4 regions of the Neobacillus oceani genome follow, and region 4 is predicted to be linked to each of the others. Evidence: riboswitches for the same ligand, from Rfam matches in the RefSeq annotation. Region 4 holds a riboswitch; each other region holds the start of a gene.
The links. A riboswitch is a leader RNA that binds a small molecule or an ion and turns the genes downstream of it on or off. The one in region 4 is predicted to bind S-adenosylmethionine.
Positions count from the first base shown of each region.

Region 1: another riboswitch for S-adenosylmethionine. It lies ahead of V1499_RS07410 (O-acetylhomoserine aminocarboxypropyltransferase/cysteine synthase family protein); the one in region 4 lies ahead of V1499_RS10050 (methionine ABC transporter ATP-binding protein).
Region 2: another riboswitch for S-adenosylmethionine. It lies ahead of V1499_RS17725 (methionine ABC transporter ATP-binding protein); the one in region 4 lies ahead of V1499_RS10050 (methionine ABC transporter ATP-binding protein).
Region 3: another riboswitch for S-adenosylmethionine. It lies ahead of fbpA (Fur-regulated basic protein FbpA); the one in region 4 lies ahead of V1499_RS10050 (methionine ABC transporter ATP-binding protein).

Region 1 covers NZ_CP143543.1:1,454,860-1,462,744, forward strand. The annotation lists gene V1499_RS07390 (hypothetical protein) at 31-900, opposite strand; gene V1499_RS07395 (arylamine N-acetyltransferase family protein) at 1,198-1,980, opposite strand; gene V1499_RS07400 (homoserine dehydrogenase) at 2,087-3,346, opposite strand; gene metX (homoserine O-acetyltransferase MetX) at 3,366-4,442, opposite strand; partial or broken gene V1499_RS07410 (O-acetylhomoserine aminocarboxypropyltransferase/cysteine synthase family protein) at 4,451-5,764, opposite strand; SAM riboswitch class I at 5,866-5,974, opposite strand; gene V1499_RS07415 (hypothetical protein) at 6,242-6,448, shown strand; gene V1499_RS07420 (LacI family DNA-binding transcriptional regulator) at 6,831-7,835, shown strand.
Region 2 covers NZ_CP143543.1:3,482,998-3,490,882, forward strand. The annotation lists gene V1499_RS17705 (DEAD/DEAH box helicase) at 1-648, opposite strand, end outside; gene V1499_RS17710 (serine/threonine protein kinase) at 645-1,475, opposite strand; gene V1499_RS17715 (NERD domain-containing protein kinase family protein) at 1,475-2,845, opposite strand; gene V1499_RS17720 (hypothetical protein) at 3,182-3,415, opposite strand; SAM riboswitch class I at 3,931-4,028, shown strand; SAM riboswitch class I at 4,109-4,213, shown strand; gene V1499_RS17725 (methionine ABC transporter ATP-binding protein) at 4,380-5,414, shown strand; gene V1499_RS17730 (methionine ABC transporter permease) at 5,404-6,054, shown strand; gene V1499_RS17735 (MetQ/NlpA family ABC transporter substrate-binding protein) at 6,072-6,905, shown strand; gene V1499_RS17740 (M20 family metallopeptidase) at 6,992-7,885, shown strand, end outside.
Region 3 covers NZ_CP143543.1:840,293-848,177, reverse strand. The annotation lists gene V1499_RS04220 (putative bifunctional diguanylate cyclase/phosphodiesterase) at 1-198, opposite strand, end outside; gene V1499_RS04215 (ArsB/NhaD family transporter) at 558-1,838, shown strand; gene V1499_RS04210 (hypothetical protein) at 1,851-2,132, shown strand; gene fbpA (Fur-regulated basic protein FbpA) at 2,156-2,323, opposite strand; SAM riboswitch class I at 2,404-2,503, opposite strand; SAM riboswitch class I at 2,716-2,818, opposite strand; gene V1499_RS04200 (iron-sulfur cluster assembly accessory protein) at 2,910-3,209, opposite strand; gene V1499_RS04195 (hypothetical protein) at 3,243-3,971, opposite strand; gene V1499_RS04190 (class I SAM-dependent methyltransferase) at 4,003-4,629, opposite strand; gene V1499_RS04185 (DUF3951 domain-containing protein) at 4,629-4,832, opposite strand; gene V1499_RS04180 (PH domain-containing protein) at 4,858-5,235, opposite strand; gene V1499_RS04175 (NRDE family protein) at 5,253-6,014, opposite strand; gene V1499_RS04170 (membrane-spanning protein) at 6,135-6,701, shown strand; gene V1499_RS04165 (hypothetical protein) at 6,715-7,284, shown strand; gene yhbH (sporulation protein YhbH) at 7,584-7,885, opposite strand, start outside.
Region 4 covers NZ_CP143543.1:2,027,346-2,035,230, reverse strand. The annotation lists gene V1499_RS10080 (hypothetical protein) at 1-676, opposite strand, end outside; gene V1499_RS10075 (RDD family protein) at 741-1,253, opposite strand; gene V1499_RS10070 (DUF6843 domain-containing protein) at 1,328-2,077, opposite strand; gene V1499_RS10065 (hypothetical protein) at 2,659-3,048, opposite strand; gene V1499_RS10060 (DUF3885 domain-containing protein) at 3,148-4,065, opposite strand; gene V1499_RS10055 (hypothetical protein) at 4,126-4,599, opposite strand; SAM riboswitch class I at 4,975-5,081, shown strand; gene V1499_RS10050 (methionine ABC transporter ATP-binding protein) at 5,176-6,186, shown strand; gene V1499_RS10045 (methionine ABC transporter permease) at 6,179-6,841, shown strand; gene V1499_RS10040 (MetQ/NlpA family ABC transporter substrate-binding protein) at 6,904-7,743, shown strand; gene V1499_RS10035 (iron-containing alcohol dehydrogenase family protein) at 7,880-7,885, shown strand, end outside.

The DNA of each region.
Region 1 (7,885 bases), 570 kb from region 4:
CCGAATGGGAGTGCCGGGCAAGATCTTCCTTTATAAAAGAATAACCGCTTCTTCGGTTTCCAGAAACCGTTTAGCGCATTTTGGGAATACTGCCCCTGTTGCACACCACTTCCAAAAGAAATCATTATTGTTTTTTCCAATCGCGCCTTGTAGCAGCAATCCTGGCAAAATACTCCCTGGAAGCCCTTTGGTGTGATAGGTCCTTCCATCTTCCAAGTCGTTTAGGACGAACACGCCTTCTATCACTGTATGTACCTCAAACACGGTGTCGAAATAGAGGTCGAATGCGCGCTGCTGTTTTTGGTACGCTTCAAAATCGTTTTGAAAACTGAAATCGGGATTATGGATATGGGGGAAATGCTGTAGGATAAGGGCATTTATTGCGGTTTCCCCGATTTTTATATCGGACTTATAAATATCGATATATTCCTTAACAATAGGGAGCCAGTCCGTTCCCGCTCTGCGATCAAGCCAGCGGACAAAGGTTTGGAGTTCTGCAAGCAGTTTTTCAGTTTCACGCCCGGTTTTTGATATCGGAATCCTGCTTGAGAGATGGGTAGTGAGGAATTCTTCCCAGAAGAGCGGGGTACATTCCTGCCAGGAAGTGGGACATAAATCTTCAAGATAATCAGTGAGATAATTTGAGAAGTGGAAGAGAAATTCATTTCTGATGGGGTCTTTCGGCTTGCGGAGTTTGTAGGCAATGAGGTCGTCTCCATAAAAGAGGGCAATCGCGCGGTTTCTCATTTTAAATGCAGCCCCGATTTGGAGCTTCTTTAGGAATTTTTCGCGTGTTTCGGTCTCGGTGATGGGGAGGGCAAAGGAATGGATTTGAAGTTTTTCGCAGCAATGTTCTGCGGCTAACCTGCTTCCGCAGCTGCATAACGGCCTTTTTCTCATACTGTTTTTCAACCTGCTTTCCTAAGGGATTTTTGCCTGAAAGTGGGGTAGATGGATTGTGGGGTATAGAGGCAAGTTCATTATACCAGTAAAATACAAAATTCTGGAAGAGGATTTTAGTCCGACAGTTGGCGGTTTTGTGACAATGAACCATTTCCCTGTACTAAGTAATAGTGGCATAAACAATGCCCTGAACAAAAATAGCTCCGAAAAGAGATTTTTGGCCCAGGTGCCTGAGACCCGGGCTTTTTGTAAAAAGAAACTAGTCGACAAATTTCGGGGAGTGCCAGTGAACCTTTATAGCGTAAGTCCAAACACATCCTTGGCCAATTTCTTAAATTGGTCGGCATTGATTTCTTCTTTTTCCATCTTTCCTTCTGTCCAGATTGTGGCTGAATTCCCCGCCAATGTGATGCTTCCTTTATCGGTCAGCCTGGTGATTAACAGCCTTTTATTGAAACCTGATGCCGGATGACTGGCAATAATCTGCTGGATTTCGTTTAAATCACTTAGGTCACGAACTGTATCCGCGGAATCAAAGGCATAGCCCTTTTTCCACTCTTTATCCTTATGCTTTAGCTTGATGTACAAACAAAAATCCCCATGTTCACTTGCTTCTTTTTGAACCTTAAATTCTCCGTTTCTTGATGAGACGGCTTCTCCTTCCAGTGGGACTGGTTTTAGCGGAATATTGATGCCAAACCCGGTATCCACAAGGTATTGCCTGCCTTTTTCCCGAAGTAGGATGGCTACATGTGTTTTTCCGGTTTCACTCCACTTCTGAAGTGTTTGGTTAAAAACAACCCCTCGTATTAACTTGGTGTCAAAGCCGTTTTCTAAAAGGAACAAATAGAGAATGGAATTCAGGTCATAACAAAGCCCTCCCTCATTCCTCTCGAGTATCTTTTCTTTGAGGGATTCCTCCGTAAATTCAGTCGTACTGCCATTCATAATGCGCACATTTTCAAAGGGAAGCGCCAGCGCGGCTTTTTCAAGTATCGTATCCAGGTTATTAAAGTATAGTGGTTCATCCCTTGGAAACCCAGTCCTTTTCCGAAACGTTTCATTAATCACAGTCATCTGACACACCTCCATACTACATTTAGTATATAAGGAAAAGAGGGGCTCCGCTAATGCGAAGCCCCCTATTAATCGGCGATCCGAATTTATCTGCTATGGGACATGGTTATATGCCTTTTGGGACCGCAACCTTTCTTTCCGAGCGTGTACCGGTGAGATGAATTTTTTCGAAAAATTCCTTGTTCATTTGTCCATAAAGCTGGTAAATGTTTAATCCCGGGTATGCTTCCAGCAGCCGTTCAATTTCCTTTTCTTTCGCTTTCACAAAAAGTGCCTTTTGCGGCACCCGGCCGGTTACTTCAATGGAATCAGGCATGGATAGGTTCGTTAGGTTTGTTAAAAGAACCCAATTGTGATGAGGTTCTTTTTTAAAACGGACATTTTCGTCCTGGTCAACGTAACCGAAGTGCTTTGGGTTAAGTTGGATTAAATCCTCGACAATGGCGCTTGCAGTTGGAAACTTTCCGGCGCCTGGCCCTTGCAGGGTGATGTTCCCAACGATATCCGCATCGATTGAAACGGCGTTTTGGACGCCCTCGACTGAGTACAACGGATGCGCTGGGCCAACGAGAACAGGTTTAACGGAGCAGCTAAGGCCCCGTACCCCTTTTTCTAGCGAGATCACATGCTTTACGCGGAGCCCCCATTCGGAAAATAAGCCGATTTCGGAGTGGGAGACCGCTGAGATACCTCTCCTCTTTACTGATTGCCATTCGGGTTGTTCCCCAAACGCGATTTGGCTTAACACCATCGCTTTATAAAAAGCGTCGTATCCTTCGATATCATTGGTAGGGTCTGCTTCGGCATATCCTTTCTCTTGGGCTGCTTGAAGTGCCTCCTGGAATGCTACGCCATCCTCGCGCATTTTGGTCAAAATATAATTCGAGGTGCCGTTAACAATTCCATCAATCCGCTCGATTTTGTTTACATTCAATAGGGTCCTCAGCGTTTGGATTGCCGGTATTCCTCCGGCGACAGTCGCTTCATATCCGCATGCAACACCATGTCGGGAAGCATGTTCCAACAGCTCATTTCCGTGGTAAGCAAACATTTCCTTATTCGCCGTAATGATGTGGCAGCCTCTTTCGATTGATTTTTTCAAGTACGAAAAGCCCGGTTCCCGGCCTACGATTGCTTCAATGACTACATCAAGGTTAGGCAGGTTTAAAATGTCTTCGAAATTTGAGGTAAGAAGGATGTCATCTTCTGGGAGAGTGTGTTTTTCAACGTTTCTCACCAGTATGCCTACTACCTTTACATTTTTCCCAAGGAGTGCCTTTAGCCTTGATTGATGGGATTTGATTGTTTCGTATACTCCTTTGCCGACTGTGCCAAAGCCCAATAAGGCCACATGGATGTCCGCCACTTGATCTCCTCCTCAACTATTACAGGGCAGCCTGAAGGATTCCTGCCCATTTTGAAAACTCGGCAAGGAATCCATCATGCCCAAATTCAGTGCTCACTTCTACATAATCCGCTTCTTTCCCTGCCTCCTCGAGGGCTTCCGCGATTTCTTTCACCTTTTCGGGAGGATACAGTAAATCGCCTGTAAAGCCTAACAGCAGGGTTTTCGCCGTGATCTGCCCGATTGCCTTTTTCCAACCCTGCCTGCCTCTGCCGATATCATGGGAGTCCATCGCCTCGAGCAAATACAAATAGCTATTGGCGTCGAATCGGGCAGAAAGCTTTTGACCCTGGTATTTCAAATAGGATTCTACCTGAAACGTATCCGCGTTCTTAAGCTCTCTGTTGAATCTTTGATTGAACAGCGCGCCAGTCCGGTAGGTGACCATCCCGACCATTCTCGCGATTTCCAGCCCCGAAATCTTGTGGCCATCTGAATAAGAGCCGCCATTCCAGGCCGGGTCCCGCTTGATGGCATTCCTGCCGATTGAGTTAAAAGCAATTCCGTAATCGCTGAGGTAGGGGGTGACTGCCATTGGAATGATCAGCTCCGCGAAATTGGGGTAGGCGGTTGCCAATTCAAGCACCTGCATCCCGCCAAGCGACCCTCCGATTGCAGCTTTGATTTTGTCGATGCCAAGTTTCCGGAGCGCCAAAACTTGTGAATCGACAATGTCCCGTATCGTTATTTTCGGAAAATCATACTGGTAAGGCTTTTTTGTCAAAGGGTTCAGGCTGGTAGGGCCGGTTGATCCAGAACAGCCTCCGAGTACATTGAACGTAATGACTTCGTATTGGCTCGTATCCACATACATTCCCGGGCCGATTAGGCCATGCCACCATCCGGGCTGTTCTTCCGTGCCGACTGTATACTGGTTGCCTGTTAGGGCATGGCAGACCAAGATGGCGGGGCCGCCTTTTTTCCCGGCCTTCTCAAAGGCGAGTTCGGCATCGGGGAGCACCACGCCCGATTCAAGCCGAATGTCTCCAATGTAAATCTTTCCATATTCCGGCGATAGCGCCAAATCGAACCTTATTGATAAACCCTCGGCTTTCATTGCTGTAGCTGTTCCTCAGGCTTAGCTGAAATACCGGTCGCTTTAAAGAAAGCCTGGTCCAAGTCATCCTTCAAATCCTTAAGTGATTCAAGCCCCACAGAAAGCCTGATCAGTTCTTCGGTAGTACCGCTTTTTGCAAGGTCTTCTTGACTCAATTGCTGATGTGTGGTGGACGCAGGATGGATGATTAGTGATTTTGCATCGCCGACATTCGCCACATGCGACCACAATTTGATGTTGTCGATCACTTTTTTACCCGCATCACGGCCGCCTTTGATGCCAAAAACAATAATCGATCCAAAACCGCCGCCAAGGTATTTTTTCGCAAGCTCATGGCTTGGGTGATTCTCCAGGCCAGGGTAGGAGACCCATTCAACAGCTGGATGGTCTTTCAAGTAGTTTGCAATTTCGAGCGCGTTTTCACTATGCTTTTGAATTCTCAAGTGCAGTGTCTCAAGTCCCTGCAGCAAGAGGAAAGCACTATGCGGGCTTAACGATGAACCCAAGTCCCTTAACAGCTGCACGCGAAGTTTAATGATGAATGCCAGCGCGCCTACATCCTGGGCAAAACGAAGGCCATTATAGCTTGCATCCGGCTCGGTAAAGCCAGGGAACCTCTCATTATTCCAATCAAACCGGCCTGCATCAACAACAAGGCCTCCAATTGTTGTTCCGTGCCCTCCGATCCATTTGGTCGCCGAATGGACAACAATGTCCGCACCCCATTCAATCGGCCTGCAGGCGTATGGGGAAGCAAAGGTGTTGTCAATGATGAGCGGAACGCCATTTTCATGGGCGATTTTTGCTACAGCTTCAACATCGAAAACATTCAGGCTTGGGTTGCCAATGATTTCGCCAAAGACCGCCTTTGTTTTTGGCGTGATGGCCTCGCGGAAGTTTTCTGGATTGGTCGAGTCAACAAAGCGGACTTTAATGCCGAACTTCGGAAGCGTCACGGCAAATAGGTTGTATGTGCCGCCGTATAAGTTTTCCGCGGCGACGATTTCGTCGCCAGCCTCCGCGATGTTCATGATGGTCAAGGCAATCGCAGCCATTCCGGAAGAAACAGCAAGAGCTGCCGCGCCGCCTTCAAGAAGGGCAATTCTTTTTTCCAAAACATCTGTTGTCGGGTTCATGATCCGGGAGTAAATATTTCCTGACTCGGCAAGCGAGAAGAGGTTTTGGGCATGATCCGTACTGTCAAATACATAAGAAGTCGTCTGGTAAATAGGGACGGCGCGGGATCCTGTTACGGGATCAGGGGTTTGCCCGCCGTGCAATAAAAGTGTTTCAAGGCCTAAGTTTTCATTTTGATTTGTCATTGTGTCTTTCCCTCCAATTTGTAGTTCCAATGTAATTCGGGCAGTTAATGGATTCTTTTTAAAACAAAAAACCCCTCTCCATAAGAAGAGGGGGGTTCCTCCTCTTATCTTCCAGGCAAAAACGCCTGCAGGAATTAGCACCTTTTCAAGCTTTCGCCTGAAGGTTGCCGGACTTCATAGGGCCTGACCCTCCGTCACTCTGGATAAGAGATTTCATATATAGTTTTTTGATAAGTTTTAACCGCCGGGTGTTATAGAGGATTATAAGTGAAGACAAGAACAAAAGTCAACCGAAAATTCGAAATGTTTTCGTTTTTCATTTTTTTGTAAATGGGTTATAGGCGTTCCCATATAGGATTTGAATTTCAAATGTACAGCGTGAAATTGTAAAATTTACTTTGCTTTTTTGAAGAGGAGGTTCTCAGTTTTGGGCGAAGGATATAGTATAATTGTCGGAGAGAAGGAGGTGATAGGGAAATGGAAGAACGGCTGGAAAGAATGGAAACGATGTTGGGCCAATTGGTTGGCATGGTCGGCAATGTGATTGCAGAGCAACTGAAAATGCGGCAGGAATCAAACGGTTTGCGTCAGGATTTTGAATCCGAAAAACAGAAGAACGCAGAACGCCACGAAGAAATACTCGGCAAGTTTAAGGCAATGGAACTGGACCGGGATTTCATCTAGGAAAAAACCGCCCGCAATGAGCGGGAGATTGAAGTCCTCAAAAGAAGGCTCGGTTAATCTCTCCAACACGATTCCCTCAGAAAATCCCCAATTACTTATTCAACTAAATAGAAAAAGGTGCGAAACCTTGTCCACAATAGGATGGTGTTTCGGACCTTTTTAAATCCAGAGGCAGCCGCTTGATACATCCTAACTATGTTTACCAGCAAAAAAATTATCGTCTTAATAAACTACCTTGAATGACGAGACATTTTCGGTTGTTTTTGTCAAAATCAGGGTGATGCCAGTCGCTTGAAAGGGTTTTCAGAGTGTGATACATTCATTACGTAAACGTTTTCGTTTTAGAAGGCAGTACGGATAAAGAAGGTGGGAAATGGCGGGTATGGCTTCTACAATAAAAGATGTCGCGAAGAAGGCAAATGTGTCAATCGCAACAGTTTCAAGGATTTTGAATGGCCAGCCTGGTTATTCAGAGAAGACGAAACAAAAAGTTCTTCAAGTGATTGAGGAACTTGGATATCAACCGAATGCTGTTGCAAGAGGCTTAATCAATAAGAAAACTCATACAATTGGTGTGTTGTTTCCATCCTTGTGGGGTTCGCTGGTGACAGATTGGTTAAGCGGAATTGAAAAGGCGGCAAGTGAGCAAGGTTCGAGTGTCATTGTATGCCACACGGAATCCAATGGTGAGAAGACGATAAAGTACCTCCAGCTTCTAGGAGAAAAGCGCGTGGACGGAATTATTTTCGTAAGTGAAGTATTAAAGAAAGAATACTTTCAAGTAATTAGAAAAATGAATGTTCCACTTGTCCTTCTATCTACTAAATCTGATTCATTACCCGTTCCCTATGTAAAGGTTGATGATTTTCAGGCAGCTTATTCTGCAACGGAGTATCTAATCCATAAAGGGCATAGAAGCATTGGTATGATCAGCGGTAACAGTGAAGATATCATAGCGGGTAAGCCAAGGATTGATGGATTTATTCAAGCCATGAAGGACAATGAAATTCCTCTTGATGGGAATAATATTGTCAAAACAAGAGGCTTTGGATTTAATGAAGGGAAGACCGGCCTTCGGGAACTATTAAGCCAAAAACCAGATACCACTGCCATTTTTGCTGCAAGTGATGAAATTGCGATTGGGGCTATTTCGACAGCCACTCTTCTTGGAAAAAAGGTTCCGGAAGATATATCCATTATCGGGTACGATAATATCAATCTTGCAAGCATGTCAGTTCCACCGCTGACAACTATCCACCAACCATTCATTGAGATGGGCGAGATTGCCGGGAAGATGCTGCTGAACATGATGGGAACTGACAAAGTTCCTGAGAGCAAAATTATCGAACATACGGTTATTGAACGAAACAGCGTAAAGGAAATATAATTCCATTCCTTTACTTGCCGTTTTACGTAAACGTTTACTTTTGTTTTGAG
Region 2 (7,885 bases), 1.5 Mb from region 4:
GTAAGCATATTTTTCATCAATGGCTACCTTAAAGGAATAAGATACGCCTTTTACCTGGGAAGAAACGGCTTCCGTGAACCGGCTATAATAGAAATACTTCTTTTTCGTTTCCGCGAAATCGGTATCTTCCTGTTTATTAATCATCTGAATCAGCTGGGAGGCCCATTCCTGTTCAGCCTGTTTCCGCCGCCTTTGTTCGAAGCTGTCCTCGCGCAATTCCTGTTGTAGCTTGCCGAGTTTCAGCGATAGTTTATAAAGGTCGGCAAACACAAAAGCGGCAATCCGGTTCTTTTGCATGTTGAAATTTTCCCCGGAAAACACAAACGGTTGTTCATGCAAGATAAGCCGGAGCCCGTAACGGACCATTCGGGTGCGGTCGGCAGCATTCCGTTTTTTCACGCCATTGACCCTGAATGCGGCATTTCCATGGGCGGGGCTGTCGTACTTTTTGCATAACAGCTTGTAATCCTTTGTATGGAGTTGAACGTTCTCCTCGCCGCGGAATTCTGCCCACAGCCATTCGCTTTCTTTTATTTGCGCCAGAATCAGTGCCACATTCCCCGCTTCACTCGCGGAAACCTGGAAATTAAGCACCCCCGATGCCCGTATCGTCCTGCCTGACAATGCATCGCCAATGATGCCGCTCATATGTCAATCACCACTCTTTCAAGCCTTCGTCCGACCTCCATCATGGATTTCGGCCGTTTTTCCGGCAAAAATTGCATGCAATGGGCCATGAGTTCCTTCAGGCCAACCGGGATGGCTGGTGTTTCAGGAAAGTTAAGGGCGACTGCCCCTTTTTGTAAAATTTCCCCTTTTTCAAACGGGCGCTTCCGGTAAACCATTAAGTAAAGCAGGACGCCGAACGAAAAAATATCATAGGCTGGGGTCGGCCTGTGGTGAAGTGTTGCAGCTTCCGGAGGTGGAAAGACATCCGTTCCCGCCTTGATCAGGACGCCAACGCGCTGAAAGGAAAGGCCAAAGTCGATGATTTTGACGTTCCCGGCTTCATCCACAAAAATATTATTGTCCGACAAATCCCGATGGGTAATCCCGAGCCGGTGGATAGCACTGTACGCCTTGGCGATGTTCGCGGCAATTTTGATTCGTTGTCCTAGGGAGGCCTGATCCGAAAAGATGAGCTCGCTTACAGGAGAGCCGCCTGCTTTTTCCATTGCGAAAACGACTTCGAAATCGTCTATGAAAAATTCCCTGATTTTTGCCGTGCAATCGAGCTGGAGGAGATTCCGCATAATCCGGATTTCTTCCTGGAACATATTTTCAATGGCAATCTTTTTCTTGCTGTTTTTCATATCGGCTGGGTCGATCAGGAAAATCTGTTTGATGACGACTTCATCTCCTGTTTGGCGGTGAACTCCGAATGACAGGGACGACTCGTAAAACTCGGTTTCTTTTTCGGTGCCGGGAATCGGATCAAAAATGTCATAGCTGTCATAGAAGTTTGGATTGAACATTATAGCCCCCAAAGCTCCTCTAAATATTCCCATCCAAAATCCCGGTCTTTTTGGCTGATGCTGATGAGGCTTTCCACTCCAAAGGCAAATTCATCGGAGACACCTGGAACGATCTTGTCGAGCGTATCATGCTTCAAATCTATGTCGGATTTATACGGATACTTGCCTGCCAGGAATTCATAGGCGATGATGCCAAACGAATAATAGTCGGTATGGAAATCGATATCCGCCTTGCGCTCCTCAACATTCGTTTCCGGTGCTGCGTATGCATTTTTTTCATCAAAGGGAATTCCCGCACCGACGGTTGGCTCGCCCAAAATGCGTGAGTAATCGAAATTGATGATTTTCAGTTTTTGGTCATCCGTATAGAGGATGTTCCTTGGTGTTAAATCACGGTGGAAAACCCCTTGGCTGTGGATGGAACGGAGCGCTTTGAATAATTCCTTCAGCAGTGCCATTTTCTCATCGAGCGGCCGTGCTTTTTTTATCAGAGAAAAAAATGAGGTATGGCCGACCCACTGGGTTGTTGAGCAGATGTAATCGCCATACGTGAATGGACTTGCATGATAGTAAAGGACATAAGGGTTGTCCTTTAGCTTTGCCCGGACCTTCGTATCCCGTTTTGTAATCGTTAAAAACAGCTCCTGGTCTTCCTTCAGGAGCGCTGGATTGATTTCATGGACCTTAAGGAAATACTTTTGGTCAAATTCGTCAACGGCTTCATACACATGGTAATTGGATTGTTCAAACAGCAGCCGCTTCGTCACATAGCCGCCGACATCAATATTGATCGATTGCCCGGTAAACTTCACCTCGCGGATGCCAAACGACTCATACACGATCGTGATCTCATTCGGGGTCAATTCCACCTGGCCTTCCATCCACACTTTTGAAATTGTATCCATATGGTGGATCACTTCATTCGTCCCGCCCTGGTCTATTTCGTATGCCAGTTCGTTTCTTGGGCTTGTAAATAATATAACGGGACGGACCGACACCCGTTTTCCCAAGCGCCTTTGCGCCTTCCGATTGACATACGAATGGAGGGTTCGCGACTGCGATGCGGCCTGGATGATCGGATTATCGATCGTCTTCTGTTCACCTGTAATGGTCCTTGTCACAAGCTTTGTGCTCATATTGCTGATCGGGGTAACAATCGTTCCCCGATACGATTTCATTTCTATGTTAAAAATCCCTTTCGGACAAATCATGATGACATCCATTTCCTGGTCCTTTATGTATCCATCCTTTGGCACAAGGGCGCCGACAATGATAATATGGTTTTCCCGCGGCAGCTTTTTCTTTAACTCCTGGATGGCCCGTTTCTCATTCTCTTTTGGAACTCCGGCAAATACAACTTTGGATTCCACTCTCATCCCCCCAATCAACGAACTAGTATTTCTTTGATTCCACTCTCATTCTCACTAACTAGTATTTCCTATTTCGACAATAACTAGCAAATTTCCTTTATTTTCTTAAAAATCAGAAGGCTTTTTAATAAGGGGAATTGGCTTGAGGGGGGAATAAACCCAACCGTTCCCAATTATATTGTGGCGAAAAAAAAGCGATACTCTCATTAGAGCATCGCAATATTCAGCTAAAATATATCCACTTTAATTACAACTTTGTCGAATCTACTTTTGGATTAACATTAGTTTTCGGAAGGTTTTTGTACCTTAAATCAAACCAATTTATTAGGGGCTCCTTTAGATTTTTCGTTCATTACCCCTTTTGAAGTTTCCGGTTATTTTCGCCATTATTAATTGTTCTTGCGTTGTATTTTCAGCTGCGTTGATTTTCTTTAGAAATTTCTCTGCTTCTGTTCCTTTCAAGACTTTTACCTGACTGCCGTAATAATCCAAAAAGACTGTATTATCTTTTGTCACTCGGAAATTAAACGGTTCGTCATCTAAACGATTTCTTTTATCGATGTTATCCATTTTTCTTTATCATCCTTGTCCAATAGTAAGTTATTTTGATTTTCTAAAAAGAAGTGGTTTTTACTTAAAAACGTCTAAATAGAAAAAAGTGCAAAAAGCAAAATCGCCACCTGACCACTAGCGTTCGGGCTCTATTAGTGCCCGAAGGAGCGGCTAAACATTGGCGGTCGGGCGTTAAATCCTCTTTTAATGCCCGAAGGACCGGCTGACCACTGCTGTTCGGGCTCTAAGTCTACGTTTAGTCCGGAAGAATACCAGGAGGGTAATGCCTAACTTATTTAAGAACATGAGACGTTACTTTTTTCTGCTTTGCTGTCAAAGTAAAGCCTACACCCGCGAAACGCTAAAAACAACCCCGGGGCCCCTTTTAAAACGAGTAAAAAGTTTTTCCGGTATTGGACTATGTCTTTGAAAAGGTATTGCAGAAAAATGAATTTTTTTAAAAAGTGTTTGACTTTTTTGTTTTTAAGGGTTAGAGTAGGACACAGGAAATTTCGAAAAGCGAATATGTTACCTTCTTATCAAGAGAGGTTGAGGGACTGGCCCTATGACACCTCGGCAGCGGACTTTTTGTCTATGCCAATTCCAGCAAGCGATGCTTGATAGATGAGAAGAGGCGAACTTGATTAATTCTGTCCTCTTCTGTTTGAAGGGGGCTTTTTATTTTCCTAAATACATCACCCTATACGATCATTCTTATCGAGAGAGGTTGAGGGACTGGCCCTACGACGCCTCGGCAGCGGACTCCGTTTGGAGCTCTGTGCCAATTCCAGCAAGCGGGAGCTTGGGAGATAAGAAGAGACCTTGTTTGCCTATGCGCAAGTGTGCCCTCTTCTATTTCCATGGAAGAGGGCTTTTTCATTTTCGGAAAACGGGGTGCGTGGGAAGACTGGGTGGGAAGTCCGCTTGGTGCGTGGGCGCAAAGCATTTTTTCCCCAAAAATAAAGGACAAGGAGGCAGGCAGATGATTGAGTTTCAGCAGGTACGGAAGGTTTACGGCGAGGGCGGCGGGAATCAGGTTGCCGCGCTTGACGGAATTGATTTGAAGGTGAATACGGGGGAGATTTTCGGGGTGATTGGCTTCAGCGGTGCGGGTAAGAGTTCGCTGATCCGCTGTGTGAATTTGCTTGAGCGGCCGACTTCGGGGAAGGTGATTGTTGATGGGAACGACCTTACTTCGCTTTCGGCAAAAGAAGTGCGGGAGGTCAAACGGAATATCGGGATGGTCTTCCAGCATTTCAATCTCCTTAATTCGAAGACGGTGTTTGCGAATGTGGCGATGCCGCTTGTACTCGCGAATACGCCGAGTAATAAGATTAGGGAACGGGTTTATGAGCTGCTTGAGTTTGTTGGGCTTGCGGATAAGGCGGACAGTTATCCGGACCAGCTTTCCGGCGGGCAGAAGCAGCGGATTGGGATTGCGCGCGCTTTGGCGACGCAGCCGTCGATCCTGCTTTGCGACGAGGCGACTTCAGCACTTGATCCGCAGACGACGAGCTCGATCCTTCAGCTTTTGAAAAAAATAAACAAAGAGTATAACATCACGATCCTGATTATCACGCACGAGATGTCGGTCATCAGGGAAATTTGCGACCGTGTGGCGGTTATCGAGGCAGGAAAAATCATCGAACAGGGTTCCGTATTTGATGTGTTCTCGGCGCCAAAGACGGAGACAGCAAGGAATTTTGTGAGCTCGGTCATGAATGATCGCATTCCGGATTCAGTCAAGAAGCTGATTGAGCAAAACGCCGGGCTGCAAAAAGTGTACCGAATAAACTTTGTCGGCGAGTCGGCTGGCCAGCCGCTCCTGTCCCAGCTTTCGAAAAAGTTCGACCTTGATGTGAATGTGCTGTTTGGGAATATTACAGAGCTGCAGGGGACGCCGTTCGGCAACCTGATTGTCGAGTTCCAGGGAAGCGAGAAGGAAATCATCCGCGCCCTCAACTATATTCATCAGCAGAATGTCAACATAAAGGAAGTGAAAGCACATGCTAGTTAATTCGGACCAAATCATAGAGGCACTCATCGAAACGTTGCAGATGGTGGGATTTTCGCTTGTATTCTCGGCCTTACTTGGCATCCCGCTTGGAATCGCGCTCGTTGTAACAAGAAAAGGGCATTTGCTTGAGAATGGACCCGTCTTTAATGTTCTAAATGGCACGATCAACGTTTTGCGTTCGATTCCATTCATCATTTTGCTAGTTGCTATCATTCCAATTACAAGATTCATTGTCGGTACGTCAATCGGAACGGCTGCAGCGATTGTACCGCTCGTTTTCTACGCCGGTCCATATATTGCAAGGCTGGTAGAAAATTCGCTTCTTGAAGTCGACCCAGGCGTCATTGAAGCGGCGCAGGCAATGGGTGCTACGCCATGGCAAATCGTGTTCAGGTTTATTTTGCCGGAAGCATTAAGCTCCCTTATCCTTGCCTTCACGATTGCGACAATCGGTCTGATCGGAGCCTCGGCAATGGCGGGCGCGATTGGCGGCGGAGGCCTTGGCGACCTGGCCATTACATATGGCTACCAGCGGTTTGATACGAAAACAATGCTGATTACAGTAGGAATTTTGATTGTTATGGTCCAAGGCCTACAGTCAGCAGGAAATTTAGCAGCAAAGAAAATCAGAAGACGATAATCAGGAGGAATTCACCAATGAAAAAATTCGTATTAGCAATCCTTGTACTTGTACTAGCAGTGTTCACTGCGGCATGTTCAGATTCTTCATCCGCAAAGGGAGATAAAACGGTAAAAGTGAAACTTGGAGTAAGCGGCACGGATCACCGTGTATGGGATTTCGTGGCGGAAAAGGCGAAGAAGGAAGGCATCGAGGTTGAAATCGTCACGTTCTCGGATTATGTCCAGCCGAACCTGGCGCTTGCTGAAGGTGAGTTGGATGCGAACTCGTTCCAGACCGTTTCGTATTTCGATGCGTTCATCAAGGAACATAAGCTTGACCTTGTGCCAATCGCGACAACACAAATCGCTCCGATGGGGATTTATTCGAAAAAGTACAAAGATGTAAATGATATTCCAAAAGGCGGCAAAATTGCGCTTGCCAACGAAGCAACGAACATGGGACGGGGCCTTCTCCTTCTACAGGAAGCGGGATTGATCAAGCTTGAAGAAGGTTTTGACGGTATTGGCTCCCTTGATAAAATTGTTGAAAATCCAAAGAAACTTGAACTTGTTCCGATGGTTGCCGGGCAGACTCCTAGGGTTATGCCGGATGTGGCCGCTTCCATCATCAATAACGGGGTAGCCGTTGACGCAGGCCTGACACCAAGGGAAGATGCAATCTTCCTCGAAAGCGAAACAGCCACACCATATATCAACATCATCGCAGTCCGTGCAGAAGACAAAGACAACAAAACTTTGAAGCGTCTTGCAGAGCTTTACCAGCAGGACGACACGAAAGAATTCATAGAAAAAGAGTTTAAAGGCAACTCCATCCCAACCTTCGTCCCGCTTAGCAACATTGGGTGGTAAGTGACGGATTTCGCTAAAACGCGGACAGAGGGAAAGGCTCGCCCTTCCCCTCCCCCATATTTTAAAAAACAAAGGAGGAAGGCAAAATGGCAGCACCGGCACAATCCCTTACCGAATTGAAAAATGCAATTATTGAAAACATCGAGGAAAAGCGCGAACTATACATAGCGACTAGCCAGGCAATACATGCACGCCCGGAGATCGGCAACGAGGAGTTTTTCGCCTCCGCCCAGCATATCAAGCTTCTGGAGGACGAGGGCTTTGAAGTGGAAAAAGCGGTCGCTGGCCACGAAACCTCCTTTGTCGCCCGCAAAAAGTCGTTAAAGCCAGGGCCGTCGATTGCGTTCCTGGCCGAATACGACGCTTTGCCCGGGCTTGGCCACGCTTGCGGCCACAACATCATTGGAACTACAAGTGTCGCGGCGGCTATCGCCCTGAGCAAGGTGATCGAAGAAACGGGCGGGGAGGCGGTTGTGTTCGGTACTCCCGCCGAAGAAGGCGGCCCGAACGGTAGCGCGAAAGGCAGCTTTGTTAAGTACGGCCATGTCGAAGGCATCGATGCGGCGCTAATGATCCATCCATCAGGAGAAACGAGGCTCACCTCTTCTTCTCTGGCTGTCGACCCGCTGGATTTCGAGTTTTTTGGAAAACCCGCCCATGCCGCAGCGGCACCGCATGAAGGAATCAACGCGCTTGATGCTGTCATCCAGCTGTTCAATGGAATCAATGCCCTTCGCCAGCAGCTCACCGATGATGTCCGCATCCACGGCATTATCACCCACGGCGGCGAGGCGCCAAACATCATTCCCGAATACGCGAAAGCGCGCTTCTTTATCCGCGCCGCGACAAGGAGCGGCCTGAATGAAGTCACCCGCCGGGTAAAAGCTGTCGCGGAGGGCGCCGCGCTTGCAACTGGGGCAAGGCTGAATATCATCGCCTTCCAAAACGAAGTCGATAATCTTCTATTAAATAAGACATAC
Region 3 (7,885 bases), 1.2 Mb from region 4:
AACCTCCGCATTCGCAAATAAAGTCCGTCCTTCCCTGTCCTCCAAAAATATATTGAGTGGAAGGGAATTGAGAATGTTCAGTTTCATAGATTCGCTAATCCGGAGTTTTTTTGAAAGGTCCTGCTCCTTTTCTTCCAGTTCTTCCACACGCTTTAGTAGTTCCAGGTATTCCGACTTGATTTTCTCAAATGTCTCCATCCCGCTATCCTTCCCAGTTCAAGTTCCCCGATGCTTCTTCCCGGCCAATGAACTGCCATTGTAAGACAAAGTTGGTCTATCATTGTCCTTAGAAATGAAATAACCACAATAGTCCGATATCAATATTTTATAATGGCAGTCGCTGTCAAATCCCGTTGTTTCCCAAAAATTCATAAAGTTGTCGATTAGTGGTTTTGCTTGTAAGATAACTCCATATTTTTACACGAGGGGGGAATTACTATAATTCCACTAAAATACTGGCAGTTGTGTTTTTAAAATTCTTTCAATATAATTTTAGAAAAGCTTTTTTAAAAAATTCAAAAGTTTTCATAAATATTTTGACACTGGAGATGGGGATTTTGACAAATCAGGCATTGCTTGCCATTGGAATTTTCCTGGTTGCCTATGCATTTATCGTAACCGAGAAAATCCACAGGACAATCATCGCGATGGCAGGGGGCATCACGATGGTTCTCCTCGGCATACTCAATCAGGAAACAGCACTTCAACACATTGACTTTAACACTCTGGGCCTGTTGACAGGGATGATGCTAATTGTCGCAATCACGGCTGAAACCGGATTATTCCGTTATTTGGCCATCTGGTCTGCAAAGAAGGTAAAAGGTGACCCTTTAAAGCTCCTCATTGTTTTAGGGCTGATTACCGCACTGGCTTCTGCATTCCTCGATAACGTGACGACCGTTTTACTGATTGTTCCAGTTACCTTCAGTATTACGCTGCAGCTGAAAGTGAATCCGATGCCCTATTTGATTACGCAAATTATCGCTTCGAATATCGGGGGCACGGCAACGCTCATTGGCGATCCGCCGAACATAATGTTAGGAAGCGCCGTCAAGGAGCTGACTTTTTCCGCTTTCATTGTAAACCTGGCTCCAATCTCGTTTATCGTATTGATTGTGAATATTGCGATCCTCGCTTTCCTTTATCGAAAGTCCCTAAAGACTACGGAAGAACTGAAAGCCGGCATTATGAATCTTGATGAAAAAGCGGAAATCACCGATACTGTATTGCTGAAGAAATCACTATTTGTTCTCGCGGTAACAATTTTGGGCTTTTTTGTCCACCAGTTCATCCAAGTCGAGAACGCGACAATCGCATTGGCGGGCGCCTTTCTCCTCCTACTAATAACTGGGGAACATTACCTTGAGGAGTCAATGAAAAAAGTCGAATGGCTGACAATCTTTTTCTTTATCGGTCTATTCGTCCTTGTCGGAGGCTTAATGGAAACAGGGATTATTTCAATGCTCGCCGAAAAATCGATGGAGTTTACCGGCGGGGATGTGACCGCGACATCGTTGCTCATTCTTTGGGTCAGCGCAATCGCATCCGCATTCATTGACAATATTCCATTCGTCGCCACGATGATTCCGATGATCAAAGACATGGGCGCGATGGGAATTACCGACCTGGAACCGCTGTGGTGGAGCCTCGCTCTTGGCGCATGCCTCGGCGGGAACGGAACCTTGATCGGCGCGAGTGCCAACGTCATTGTCGCCGGTATGGCCGCAAAGGAAAAACATCCAATTTCCTTCGTGAAATTCCTTATCGTCGCCTTCCCGCTCATGTTGCTGACAATAGCCGTTTGCACGGTCTATGTTTATTTCCGGTATTTACAATAAAGGGGGAAACCTGTGATGGATTTGGTTTACACATACGATCGAACCCGTTTGGAAATCGTTGAAATGCAAGGTGAAAGTGACCTGGAATTCACCCTGAAATTTGCGGACCATGCCCTCGAAAAAAATTTTAACACCGTCCGCGACTATTTTTACGGAAATGACGACCTAACGGATGCTTATTTCCATACGAGCCTGGATAAAGTGGTAAATGTCTCCCTGAAGCAGGAATACTATACTGAATTTCTCCTCCAGCTTTTTAAAAACAAATTGCTTTTATCACTGATGTGGAAGTAAAAAAAAGCCGGGCGCTTCAATCTTTAGCGCCCGGCTTCTTTTTTTAATATAAGCATGTATTCATGTTCAAGGGTTTGTAGGGGCGCGTCGTATAGATGCTGTTTATCCGATGTTTTGTATACATTCCTTGAAAGTAGTTCTTCAATCAGTTTTTCTTTCCTCTTCTCAATCATTTCTGATGTTCTTGCCACTTTTCTTCTCCTTTCCGTTGAATTTTAATAAAAATACCTCTCCCGATAAGGAAGAGGTTGCTAGTTTGTTTGCGTTGCTCTCCTTATCTCTCAGGGATTCCCTGCTGGAATTGGCACAGTGCCGTTGGGCCTGCTGCCGAGGCTTCAAAGGGCCATTCCCTCCACCTCTCTTGATAAGAACGGTATTCAGTTTTGGGTATTATGAAAAGCGCAAGCGCCCGTTTAGCGCCGTATGGACTGGAGGGCCCCGATGGAGATAAAGGAAACACGATGAGCCTAGGCGAATCGATGTTGACTTATCGTAGCGAGGGGACCGAAGTACACTAGGCGCTGGGCGCTGGAGCTAGACAAAAAAAACCCTTCTCGATAAAAAGAGGGCGGCATCCGTTCTCTTCTTATCTTTCAGGCGCTTGCCCGCAGGAATTGGCACAGTACACGTAAAGGCCTGTTGCCGAGGCTTCAAAGGGCCGTTCCCTCCACCTCTCTCGATAAGAAATATACAATTTCATTTACTTTAGCGTATTGCAGTTGGAAAGTCAAACCCCTTTTTCAACCTGAGGGCGAAAGAAGTGCTTTTCGCCCGTACTTAATGATGATGGTGGCCGCCTTTGGAAGGGTTCGTGATTACAAACTCCTCGCGTGGGACGTAAAAATACTGAATCCAGACTCCATTTAAATATTCCTCGCGTGAATCGAGGATGATGTCGATATCCTTGTCCGTTTTAACGACTTCATCATGCTCCTTAGGCGTATCAAGGACTAGGTCATAGTGGGCATGGTCTCCGTGCATATGTGTGATGATGACCCGGAACATTTGGCCTTCTTCGGCAGTTTTAAGCATCTCTTTTAGTACTTTTGCGGCATTGCGGTTAATTTTCACTTTCATTTTCGGCAGCTCCTTTTACGAGAAATTTTGCTTTTATAGCTGTTCAGTTTCAAACAAAGTTGGATTCCAGCCCGTGTTCAACGCTTGTTTGGATGCCCATAAATTGCCTAGAAGCCTTGGAACCATTTGTTTGGACGGCAGTTGATTGTATTCCTGAAAGTAAACGAAATACAAAAGGTAAAGGAATGCATTCGTTTTAAGATGGATTTCCCTGAAATACGGCTCATTTTCGGTCACAGTCGCAAACGAACGCGTTTCCACTCCTGCGATGTACCGCGTTTCTTTCCCTTTAAAAATATTCTTCACAAAATGGATGTTCCCGACCACCGTTGGATCGTCCTCGCCATCCGCATTCGCAAGTCCGGCCTGTTTTTCCGCCGAAAAGCCATGAAGGTTATCCACTAGTATACTTGTATGGGCATACGCCTTATCGAACCCTTCATCCGCTGGCAGCAGCCCTTCATCCTCCAGCAGGCTGACAAGCGGGAGGGTTGTCCCATCTTCCACATATGCGGGCCTGGCTGTTTGTCTTGCCCATTTCAGGCCCGATAAACTCTTCGAGGTAAAAAAGGTCATAAAGTACCAATTTCCTTGGTCATCTTCAGCCAGCTGCAGAACCGGTTCACCCTTCCGGCGTAAAATGCGGAACCTGTCCGCCTTATCAAACATAAATCGCTCAGTATCCGATTCTTCCCAACCAGCCAGGTATGTAATCCCGGGCTTCTCGACCTCAACGGCAATGTGAATATAGTAGAAGAACATCCCAAAACACTCCTGGCAAAAAAGTCTCCCTCTACCATTCCCGAATGCCGGTGTTTTCACACATTTCCTCTATATTCCTGCACTCAATTACAAGAAAAAGGCCTTTGTAATACGTTCTCGTTTTTTCAATATGAATGCCAGCCTTCTTTATTTCTGAAACCGTGTCCCGGTTCAGGTTGCAGCCACCGCATATCCTTCGCCATACCGGATTAAGGAGGTCCTGCATGTTTGCGAGCAAGGGCTGGGGCATTTTCACATGCTCGTAAAACAAGATTGGCGCCCCCGGTTTCAAAACCCTTTTAATTTCCTTTAGCGCCATTTCCGGATCCGGAATTGTGCAGAACACTAGCGTTGCCACAGCCGCATCGAAAGCATTGTCAGGAAATTCAAGCCGTTCCGCCGATTGCTGCTGGACTGAAATAGGTACTTTCGCTTCGTTAATCCGGTGAGCGGCCCTTTCAATCATAAAGGGGTCAGGCTCGATGGCTTCAACCCTCTCCGCTTTTGTGTAAAGGGGGAAGTTGATTCCCGAGCCTGAGCCGATTTCAATCACGATTCCTTCCGCTTTCTCCAGTAGAGCCTTCCTGATTTCTTTAAATGTTCCATTCTCCAAACCTTTCATCCCTGCATCGTACAAGGCCGGAAACCATTTTCCCATTACCCATTCCCCTTGTTGTCCCCTGAACCCTCATCCATGATGATTTCCACATTTTCACGAAAAGCAGTCGGCGAGTGCCCGGTAATTTCATCAAACGGGGTATATGATGGGGTAATGCTTTTCTTTTTGAAAAGAACCTTATAGAATGCAATCGCAACAAGAACAACAATTCCAATTGAAAACAAGGAAGGCAAAATGCTCATAATTCATCCCCCTTAATTTGAATTTTTACTTAAGCACATACGCCGCTAGCACGCTTTGGAGTTCATAAATGTTCAGGCTTTTGTTGAACTGCTTCTGCAGCGGCATAGGGCTGCCTGAAACCCAGATCTTCAGCTCGGCATCCAGGTCAAAACTTCCCGCCGTTTCAATGCTGAAATGGGTGATACTCCGGTAGGGGATGGAATGATACTCCGTCTTTTTCCCGGTAATCCCCTGTTTATCAACTAGAATGAGCCGCCTGTTTGTGAAAATAAACATATCCCTGACAAGCCGGTACGCTTTCTCGATTGACTCACCCGGCGCGAGAACCTTCGCATACTCCTTTTGTACCTCCGGAAGGCTCACCTCCGAAGCATTGCCCATCAATCCATCCAAAAATCCCATCACGAATCACTCCTTTGTTAACTTAAAGGCAGTTTAAACCTTTTCTCGGCAAATTCTTCCCCATCATAAACCCTTTCGGTGTAGGATAATTCTTCATCGCCCATTAACAGAACAGTGGAACACCGAGTGCCATATCCTTCACTCTTAATAAAAAGCGGCGAGAGAACCCGCTCCCATTCAAGCCCGATGCCTGTATCCGGCAGCTCCAAATCCGGGGCTGGCTCCGCATGGCGCAAAAGGTCGAACAGCGCCTGCTCCAAGTCGGCCGCATCCTGCTTAAGCAGCTCTCCAAGCCCTTTTTTCCCCCGTACAACCTTTGGCCACGGCGTATTAAGAAGATGGTTACTGACGCCATGGATCCCCGGCTTCACTTCCCGCGCCACCCCCTCCATATTGGAAAAATAGTAAAGGCTTTTCCCGTCGTCCACGAGCAAATTATAACCAGGATACAGCTTCCCTGTTGACACAAGGCCGGCCATATAGTCGGCTGATGCCATCCCGCCCCTTAAAAACCCGGCCACAAGTTCCCCGCGTGACAGCTTTCCTACGGCATTCATTTGTTTAGGGTCCCGGTAATTCGTCAGCGCGGCAAATCGGCCATCCTTGCTGACCCCCATCCAGGTCCCCATCTTTTCCAAATCCCGCCCAGCAAGGATTCTCGGCTCATCCTCCCAGAAATCCGCCGCGGCTGTCGGCCTCTTATAGCTTTCATCCCGGTTCGCCGCCACAACCAGCCTGTACCGCGGATGGACTTTATACGCAAATACAATGAGGCACACCCGATTCGCCTCCTTCTAGTCTCTTACACCAATAGTATCCCATTTTGGTAAGGAATGTATCATGTTTTTGCTCGGATTAGGCAATACTAATCGATACTGACCTGCATGAGGTGAAAACGGATGAAACGCAAATGGATCATCGGGCTAAGCTCCCTTTTTATCGTATTCATGGCCATTTTGTTTATTTATTATTTTAAAAAAGGGGACGACTCCAGATGGCAGGTAGCCTTAGGAGGGATTGCCGTAAGCGCCCTGCCGCTGCTTCTACTCCTTGCCAAAAGAAACCCTTTCAATCTTCCGTTAATTTTCGGCTATTATATAGCCATTTTCTGTACGACCTATCTCGGTTCGATTGCGACATTCTACTTAAAGCATAAATGGTGGGATTCAACGATTCATTTCTATAAAGGAATCCTTGTCGGTTTAATTGGTATTGCCCTCTATAAGCTGTGGGTTCCCGAAAGTGCCAGGAAAGCCGTATCACGGCCAATCCTCTTCTTATTTATATTTTCGCTGGCAGTTTCGTCGAGTGTACTTTGGGAAATATATGAATTTACAGGGGACCAGTTTTTCACCCATACAATGCAGCTCGGCGGCAACAAGGACACGATGTATGACTTGCTTGCCGGAACTGGCGGAGGCTTTCTTGCGGGAATTTATGCCGCCGCGAGGAAGGTACATTTGTAGAGGAGGCGGTTGAATGGGCCGCAAGCTTGTGATTATTTTCAGTCTCATTTATATGTTGTTCATGGCCTGGCTTGCTTTCCGCTTCCAAGCCGAAAAAGATTCATTCAGGTTTTCCGTGGCCGCCGCAGGAATTGGCTGCGGCGCGGTTCCGCTAATTCTGGGCTTTTTTATCAAATGGAAATTCAATCTCCCGCTCGTCCTGTCCTATCTTATCTTCCTCTTTGGCTCACAATACCTTGGATCGATAAAGGGATGGTACGGCCTTGGCTGGTGGGACACTTTCCTCCATGCGATTAGCGGGGCGATTCTCGGTTTTGCCGGTGTCGCGCTTTATGAACGAATGATTCATCGGGATGCTGGAAGGCTAATCTCTCCGTGGTTCGTCTTTTTATTCGTCTTTACCTTCGCCGTGTTCGGAGGCGTCGTCTGGGAAATCTACGAATTCAGCTCAGACCAGCTATTTGGGATGGACTTGCAGGGAGGCGGCAACAAGGATACAATGATTGACCTGATTTCCGATACACTCGGCGGCCTAGCTGTCGCCATTTGGGCTGGGTTGAGGACTAAAATCAAGAAAGGTTGAATACAATGAATTGAAAAAGCCAGCGTTTTGGCTGGCTTTTTGAAAACACATATGAATGTATAAAATGTGTCTAGCTCTAGCGCCCAGCGCCTAGTGTACTTCGGTCCCCTCGCTACGATAAGTCAACATCGATTCGCCTTCGCTCATCGTGTTTCCTTTACTGTGGGAGGGTGCTCCTGCGCCATAGCATATTCACGGAAGCGTATCTTCAGCTCGTCGCAAAGCTGCGGGGAAGTAACTCAGGCAGCTGCTTCCCTCCAGTCCATACGGCGCTAAACGGGCGCTTCCGCTTTTCAATATCACGCGTATTTCTTTTCCTCCTCATTGGAAAAGAAGCTTTTCATTGCATTAAAGACGTCCGCTTTTTGTTTAAGGATATAATGCCTGAACTTCTCATTTTTAATATTTTTATAAGCGGTCATCAATGTCGAGTGGCGGTTATACTGGTTGACCTCGCCGTAGCCGAACATATTCGAGACCTTCATTAATTCCTCGACAAGCTTGACACAGCGGGCGTTGTCGGAGGTAAGGTTATCCCCATCCGAAAAATGGAATGGGTAAATATTGAATTTTAGGGGATCGTATTTTTTCTGGATAAGTT
Region 4 (7,885 bases):
GTGATTTAATCCATACACGGAGTGGCCCTAGCGATCTCCAACCAGCCAAATGGGCTGCTTCCAATGTATCATTGTGTTCATATCCCCCCAAGGGTAGCCCTGGAAATTGGTTTGCTACAACCTGGGGAATATCCCGCCACAGATTTTCATTTTCCATACCTACTGAAAAAACATTGGATATCCCTACAACATTGGCATTCAAGTTCGCTATAAACCCGTATATACCATCATTTTTCTGGAGTATAAAAACTTTCACATTTTTTAGTTTTAATAGGTCTGGTTTAATCACGCCATCCAATTCACTAGTTGTAGCCCATTGAGCTAAATCTTCTTCTGTTGAAATCACACGCCAGTTTGTTTGAATTGGCTCTTGATTTGATAAAGAAGCATGAGAAATCCATTCTGCCTCAAATAGAATTTTAAAACCAAGAGGTGCCAAATCAATATTTGCATAACTATCTTTAATGCTTGATACCTTTCCATTTTCGATAAAGTACACTAATTCTTCAATCGTTACATTCTTACTTGGTGTAATGATTTCGGGGTAAAATGGTGGAGCTTTTGAAAGCAATCCCCATAGGTTTTCTTTTGAAATTCCTGCAATTCCGTGTGAATCACAAACAATCCCGCACCACGCTATATTATTTTTCACTGCTCGATCTACCAAGTTATTCACTTATCATCCTCCTAAATTTTTGAAACCTAAATTGTAATTTTACATATAAGCGCTGACCTACTGTTCATCTAACGACTTCCGTACCGGCTAACCAGTCATAAACATTTTTCCTTTTTTTATTCGTGAAAGGAATTATTAAATAGAATACGATTACAAGATTGACAGCGGTTAGGATCATATAAACCGTATTCTCGGACCAGTCAGACGGAAGCATTAATTGCCACATGCCGAAGTGGGCTACCTCCCAAGGAAGAAACTTGATAGCTGTTCGCAAAGCTGAGCGGCCGAATCCAATACGCTGACCCACCTTGTCAACAACACGTATCCCCACTTTTCTTTTTCCAAATGTCCCCTGCCATTTGGAACATTCCCCTAAAATAAAATAAAGCGAAACTGGGAATGTCATCATAATAAAACCTGTCAGTTCAGCTGTTACAGGGGAACTTGAAAATAAGGGGGTAAAATGGGATCGAAACACAAAAGAAATCGCTCCTACTACAAAAATACCGTATAAAACGATTACAAGGTAATCTAGTAAGAAAGCGTAAATACGGATTTTAAACGGTGCATAAGACATACCGACCGGCTCCTCTATTTCGTTTCATAATTACCCTAAAAACAATTTCTCTCCAACCAGCTTCCCTTTAAGGGTTAAAGTCCAAGTTCAACTCCGTAGTATTCCTTTACGATTTCATCGATGATGTTTTCTTTATTTTCTCCCGAACCATAAGTTTCCGTCATAAATTCCTGGCCACAACGATCTTTTGTTAGCTTGAAGCCAGTATAACGAAGATCTATTTTTACATGACCTGAAGTTGTTGAAAATCCGCCAGTACCGAATAAGCTGACACATTTATTGCTAATAGGAGTTCGTTTCCCTTTTTCATCTACATAAAAATATTTATCCGTTACAGTGCCATAGTCCATATCAGGTTTCGATGTTAAAAAATAACCTTTTTCATTAATTACATGGACTTCATAACCATCCTCAGTTTTAACCCTCGGTGCTCCCTTTAAATTATAGAAAGCGTAAACGTCTCCTTCAAACCCTTGCGGTATCAGGTAAATATCGTTGGTTTCATTGTTATTGTCAAATAAAAAAAGAGTTAGCGCCGTGATAGAAGCTGCTATAAATATACTTAAAACAACCTTAAAGGCCTTATAAATATTTGACAAACGGTGTATCTTTTCCATTAGTACATAGATCAAAAAAGCTATTATACTCGTCAAGAGCAAAAACGGCGTAATGTACATAAATGCAAAGATGAAACTTTCCCCAATTGATGAATAGTAAACATCAGGTTCTCTCTTTGATAGTGGGGTGAAGTTTTTTAACGAACCAAAGAGTGAAATTATTAATGATAAAATGATGGTTCCAAAAATAACTTTCAATAACCTCATTAGTATTGCTCCTTTTCCATGAGGATTTAACCTTCCAGAAAACCTCTCTCACGCAATAGATCTTTAAGATGTAACACATACACTGCTTTATTATCACTTACAAAAAGCATCTCAGGCCCACGGCAGCTAAGAAGATAAGTTGTCAGCAAATTATCTGTTTCATTGGCGAGTGAAAGTGTCGTTACCTTAGTCAAACGATTCCCAGGCCCCATTTTATAAAGAGTATATTGATTCCGGTCTTCATAGCCGCCTCGAAATAAAAAATACCCATTATAGAGGATAAAGCTATCCGAACCGCTAACATCCGGTCGGTAATACTCTAATTTTCCATAATGGTATCTTCCAAGGTCGAACTCCGTGTAAAAATAAAACCATACATCCTCTTCCGTGGCAACATTAAGCGGATAGCAGTCGCTGATGAAGTGCGGGTCGTCATTTGGATATGTATAGACTTCCTTTCCTTCCGAATCCCATGCCCTTAACCCAAACGCTCCAATCGGGTTATCCCAGCCATAATTCCCAAAAACGCCTTCATCAAAATACGAAGTCCAGATTTTATTTTCGCGAGTAACATATAAATCCTAGATGCCATCGCCAAGCAAAAACTCGCGAATGAGGTTGCCATCCATATCAAATACTTTCGCGTTACGGTCATAATCGCCATTTTCATATAATTCAGCCCTCGCGCATACCAGGAGAATGTGATTCTCGTCGATTAATTGGATGAAATGGTAATTCCAACTTTGATTTGGAAGTTCAACCTCTTGCCTGTAACCGTTTCCTAATATAATCACCTTGTAATTGTGGCTGGTTTCGGTTTGCACAGGCGGGAACATCCCATCAATTCTTTCAGGGACTTCATTCACCCCAAGGATGCAAATTTCTCCCCTTGGGCCCAAAGATGCGGACGCGACGGTATATCCATTAAACTCATTTTTTAAATTTGCTACGGGATTCAGTTTGAAATTCATCTTTCATTCACCTCTCGTTTTGAAAAAAATACGGAAACTTCGGCCCGAGGCCAAACGGCAATACCCCTAACTTTTCATGCACCCAGACGTCCAGAATAATTAAAAAGCCCTTTTCGCTGACCAGCCGTTATACTTACCTTTATATTTCTTGGCGTACAAAGACATAAGTTCTGACTGATAATCAATCAGTGCCAAAGCCTCAGTTTTTATGGCCTTAACAACAATGTTATCAAAATGATCCTCATCAACTTCAATTGGAAACCCTGTTTGCCTCATTTCATTGACACACTGTTCTGCAGCTTCTTTTGGAATTTCCAGCTTGTGAGTGATGACGCATGTATTTGTAAAAAATAAATTGATTTTCGTTTCTTTTGCCTTCTGTTCATTCATCTTAAGTCTATATTCCAATTCATTGGAGGTTTCAGAGTAACCACATAATCCTTCTTGGAATATGTGGTCAATTTGTATCCGATTATAGTCCAAAATCCACTTCCTGAATTTATGGTAAATAGGCAGCAGGGTTTCTTTCTCCAGACTATAAACATCGCAGCCGCGGTCATCATACATGTGCAACACTGTTTTCCTAGTCAAATTAAGGAGATAAATATTTCCGTTAATCGTTGGTTTCCTGCCAAAATCCTTATTTGCAATCGCTTGAAAAAGATATCCCCAACGCAAGTCCCCTTTTTCTACCCTTAAACTATATCGAGTGGTTTTTCTTTCTAACTCCTCTTCATCATGCTCATAAGGGACGGTTTCAACTTTCAACCGTTTTACTAAATTGGTATTTTTAATGAAACGATGGATTCCAGGCAGGTCGTATCCTCTGTAATCAATGTGTTGATTAACTGTTGCGATTAGCAGGACCGTATCTTTCTCGTAAAAAAGGGAATGAAAAATCGAGGATACCCGATGATGGATTTCATTAAAGTAATCCTTGCTTTTTAATTCATCAAGCCCTAGTTCAAAACGAATCCAATAGTTTGCTTCTTTCATCAACTGGTCGAACAGCTCCATTTTTTAGCTCCTTTTATTCTATAATACGGCCAAAAAGGATATATTCACTATCATACCGTTTTACTGTATTTCCACCACAAAAGCATACGAAGCCTCGCCGTTTTTCCATTTTGAAAAAACTTCAAAGATGTATTCACCTTTATCGGCAGGGGTAACAAATTGATTTCGAGTTAGTTCATATTTATTCTCTCTTCCACCTTCTGTCCATTCATATACCTCTATTTGCGGGTCGCCTTCATTTAAGATCTTTACGTGTTGATTCGGTTCTAATTTGATTGCCTCTAAACTTGAGGCCATTTGAAAAGGGGATGCGTAATCTGTCATTTCAACCCTGGTTTGCCCTGATTTCAACCTGGTTTCCCATCTATAGCCCCCTCGTTTTAGTTCGTACTCTTTTCCATTAGCCTCAATAAATGCTCCCATTCTGAAAAATTCAGCCTCTATCGCCCTGTCTCCTTCGTTGCCATTCGTACAGCCTGCCATGAAAAATATCGAATAAGCAAATATCAAAAATGTTAACGTTTTAATTTTCAAAACAACCCCCCCTTTCTCAATTAGACGGTTTTTAACATAAAAAGTAAACAAAAAGCGAATATGCCCCACATCAACTAACGATATACGAAAGTCTAAATGGATTCTTCCCCCAAAAGTTTGCCTGGTTCGGAGCCTTTAAGGTAAGTCTCTTCAAGGGGTCTGCCTCATTTCAAACTGCCCTTGGCTAAAGGCCAGTTTTTCCGAAAATTCTACATCTGTGCAATCTAGAAGCTAATAACTCTTTTAAAAAATATTTTTCGATAATTCCCTTAATTAGCAACATTGTAAGCGTTAACAAGAAAATTCTGTGGAAATTGGCTGTTGACAGCCTTTTTTCCAGGGATTAAGATAAGTATTGTTAATTTCATACATAAACACTTATCAAGAGAGACCGAGGGATCAGGCCCTATGACGTCCGGCAACCCCCAAGTTTGGGTACGGTGCCACTTCCTGCAGAATGGATTCATTCTGGAAGATAAGTCGTTAACAAAATTGTTTACGATGCCTCTTTCTGAATGAAAGAGGCTTTTTGTTATGGAAAAATAATGTTTTAGGAACGATCCAGGAGGGATATCCATGATCGCAATCGATAAAGTTGTAAAAATATATAAAACGAAAAAGGGAACGGTTACAGGGGTCGACAATGTTTCGCTTCAGATTAAAAAAGGTGAAATCTTCGGGATAGTCGGTTACAGCGGTGCAGGAAAAAGCTCATTGATCCGCTGCCTCAACCTGCTTGAGAAACCGACCTCGGGCGAGATTACCATCGATGGGCTCAAGCTTACCTCCCTTTCGGATAAAAAGCTGCGTGAAGCGAGGCAGAAAATCGGGATGATTTTTCAGCACTTTTATCTCGTTTCCTCAAAGACGGTTTTCGAGAATATTGCGTTCGCGCTTAAAGCGGCTGGAAAGAATAAATCCCAGATTGAAAAACGGGTAACCGAGCTGCTCGAGCTTGTCGGGCTCACCGATAAACGGGATGTCTATCCGGCCCAGCTGAGCGGCGGGCAAAAGCAGCGGGTTGGGATTGCAAGGGCCCTCGCAAACGACCCGAATGTCCTTCTGTGCGATGAAGCGACATCCGCATTGGACCCGAGTACGACGAAGTCCATTCTTTCTCTTTTAAAAAAAATCAATCGGGAGCTTGGCCTTACCATTGTGCTTATCACCCATGAAATGGATGTTGTAAAGGAAATCTGTGACCGGATTGCGGTTATGCAGGACGGAAAAATCATCGAAGAAGGCCAGGTTTACGATGTTTTCGCCAATCCAAAGCAGCTGCTGACAAAGGCTTTCATTAACAGCGTTCTTCATTTTGAGCTACCGGAACATCTTTTGGCAAGGCGTGAGGGCACTGTCATAAAAATCACCTTTAAGGGCAACGCGGCCGAGGAAGCGATTGTATCGGATGTACTTCAGCAATTCAGGGTGAAAGGCAATATCCTTCATGGAAAAATCGAGTATATTCAATCGGTTCCCCTAGGAATTTTCATTATGGAACTGACTGGTGAAAAAACAGAAATTGATAAAGCCATTTCCTATCTCATCGACAGGACCAATAACGTGGAGGTGATTGCACATGGTTGAAACAATCCAACTAATGCTCCCTGACCTGAATAAGGCATTTTTCCAGACTCTCCAAATGGTCCTTATTTCACTGGGCGTGGCACTTGTCGTTGGCCTGCCGCTCGGAGTGCTGCTGTTTATTTCGGACAAAGGATTATTCCTTGAAAACAGGCCGATTAAATCGATTCTTGGCTTTTTGGTCAATATGATCCGTTCCATTCCGTTCATCATTTTGCTTGTCGGCCTTTTGCCGCTGACAAAATTGATTACAGGAACAACAATCGGTCCGATTGCCGCCAGTGTCTCCCTTTCGGTTGCCGCCATTCCGTTCTTTGCGAGATTGGTAGAAACCTCCCTGAGGGAAATTGATAAGGGAATTATCGAGGCGGCTGTTGCGGTTGGCGCGACTCCGTGGATGATTATCAAGGATGTCCTCCTCCCAGAGGCTCGGCCCGGGATAATCCAAGGCGTCACGCTGACAACCATTTCCTTGATTGGCTTTTCGGCGATGGCCGGCATTGTTGGCGGCGGCGGGATTGGAGACCTTGCCATCCGCTTTGGCTATTACCGCTACGATAACACCGTCATGCTCGTTACGATCGTGGTCTTGATTTGCCTGGTCCAGATTATCCAGCTATCTGGCGATGCGATCAGCCGGAAAGTCGACAGACGTTAACCTGCTTTTGCAAAAGCACTTTGCTTTTCAAAATAAATTAAAACAACAAAGGAGATTCCAAAATGAAAAAAGTTTTGTTTGCCCTTATTCTCGTACTAAGCCTCGGTGTCATGGCTGCCTGTGGCAATTCCGGCCAATCCGCCTCCAAAGGCGGGGAAAAAGCCGAGAAGAAAGACATTAAAATCGGTGCTACCGCTGGCCCATACAGCGATATGGTGACAAAAGCGATCAAGCCTGTCCTTGAAAAGAATGGCTACAAAGTTGAAGTAGTTGAATTCAGCGACTACGTCCAGCCAAACCTTGCCCTTGGAAATGGCGATATCGATGCAAACCTGTTCCAGCACAAAATCTATATGGAAAACTTCGCGAAACAAAACAACCTGGAGCTTTCTGAACTCGTCATCGTTCCGACTGCCCCAATGGGAATTTTCTCTACGAAATTCAAATCAATCGATGAAGTCGCGGAAGGCAGCACGGTTTCCCTGCCAAACGACCCGACAAACCTAGCAAGGGCGCTGGGTGTGCTTGAAGACGCCAATCTCATTACAATTGACTCTTCAATCGATCCACTAACAGCGTCAGAAAAGGATGTTAAGGATAACCCAAAGAAGCTTAAGTTCACTCCGATCGAGGCAGCCCAGCTTCCACGCTCTGTTGAAAGCGTAGACCTTGCCCTTGTACCAGGCAACTTCGCCCTTGCAGCAAAAATGAACCTGCTCGATGCACTTCAGCTGGAAGATATGCCGGATGATTACCGCAACCGCGTCGTTGTCAATACGAAAGACCTTGATTCTCAGCTTGCAAAAGACCTGAAGGCCGCAGTTGAATCAGAAGAATTCGAAAAGACAATCGACAGCGACTTCCAGGGGTTCGGCAAGCCTGAATGGATGAAAAACCGCTAAGAGGATTGCTGGCGCTGCGCTGTAACCGTTGCGTTGCCTGAAACGGAACATTTTTAACAACTTTTTTTTGAAAAATAATCATTTTAAGAAGCCAGCACCGTTATGGGCTGGCTTCATTTATAAGGAGATGAGCAGCATGAAA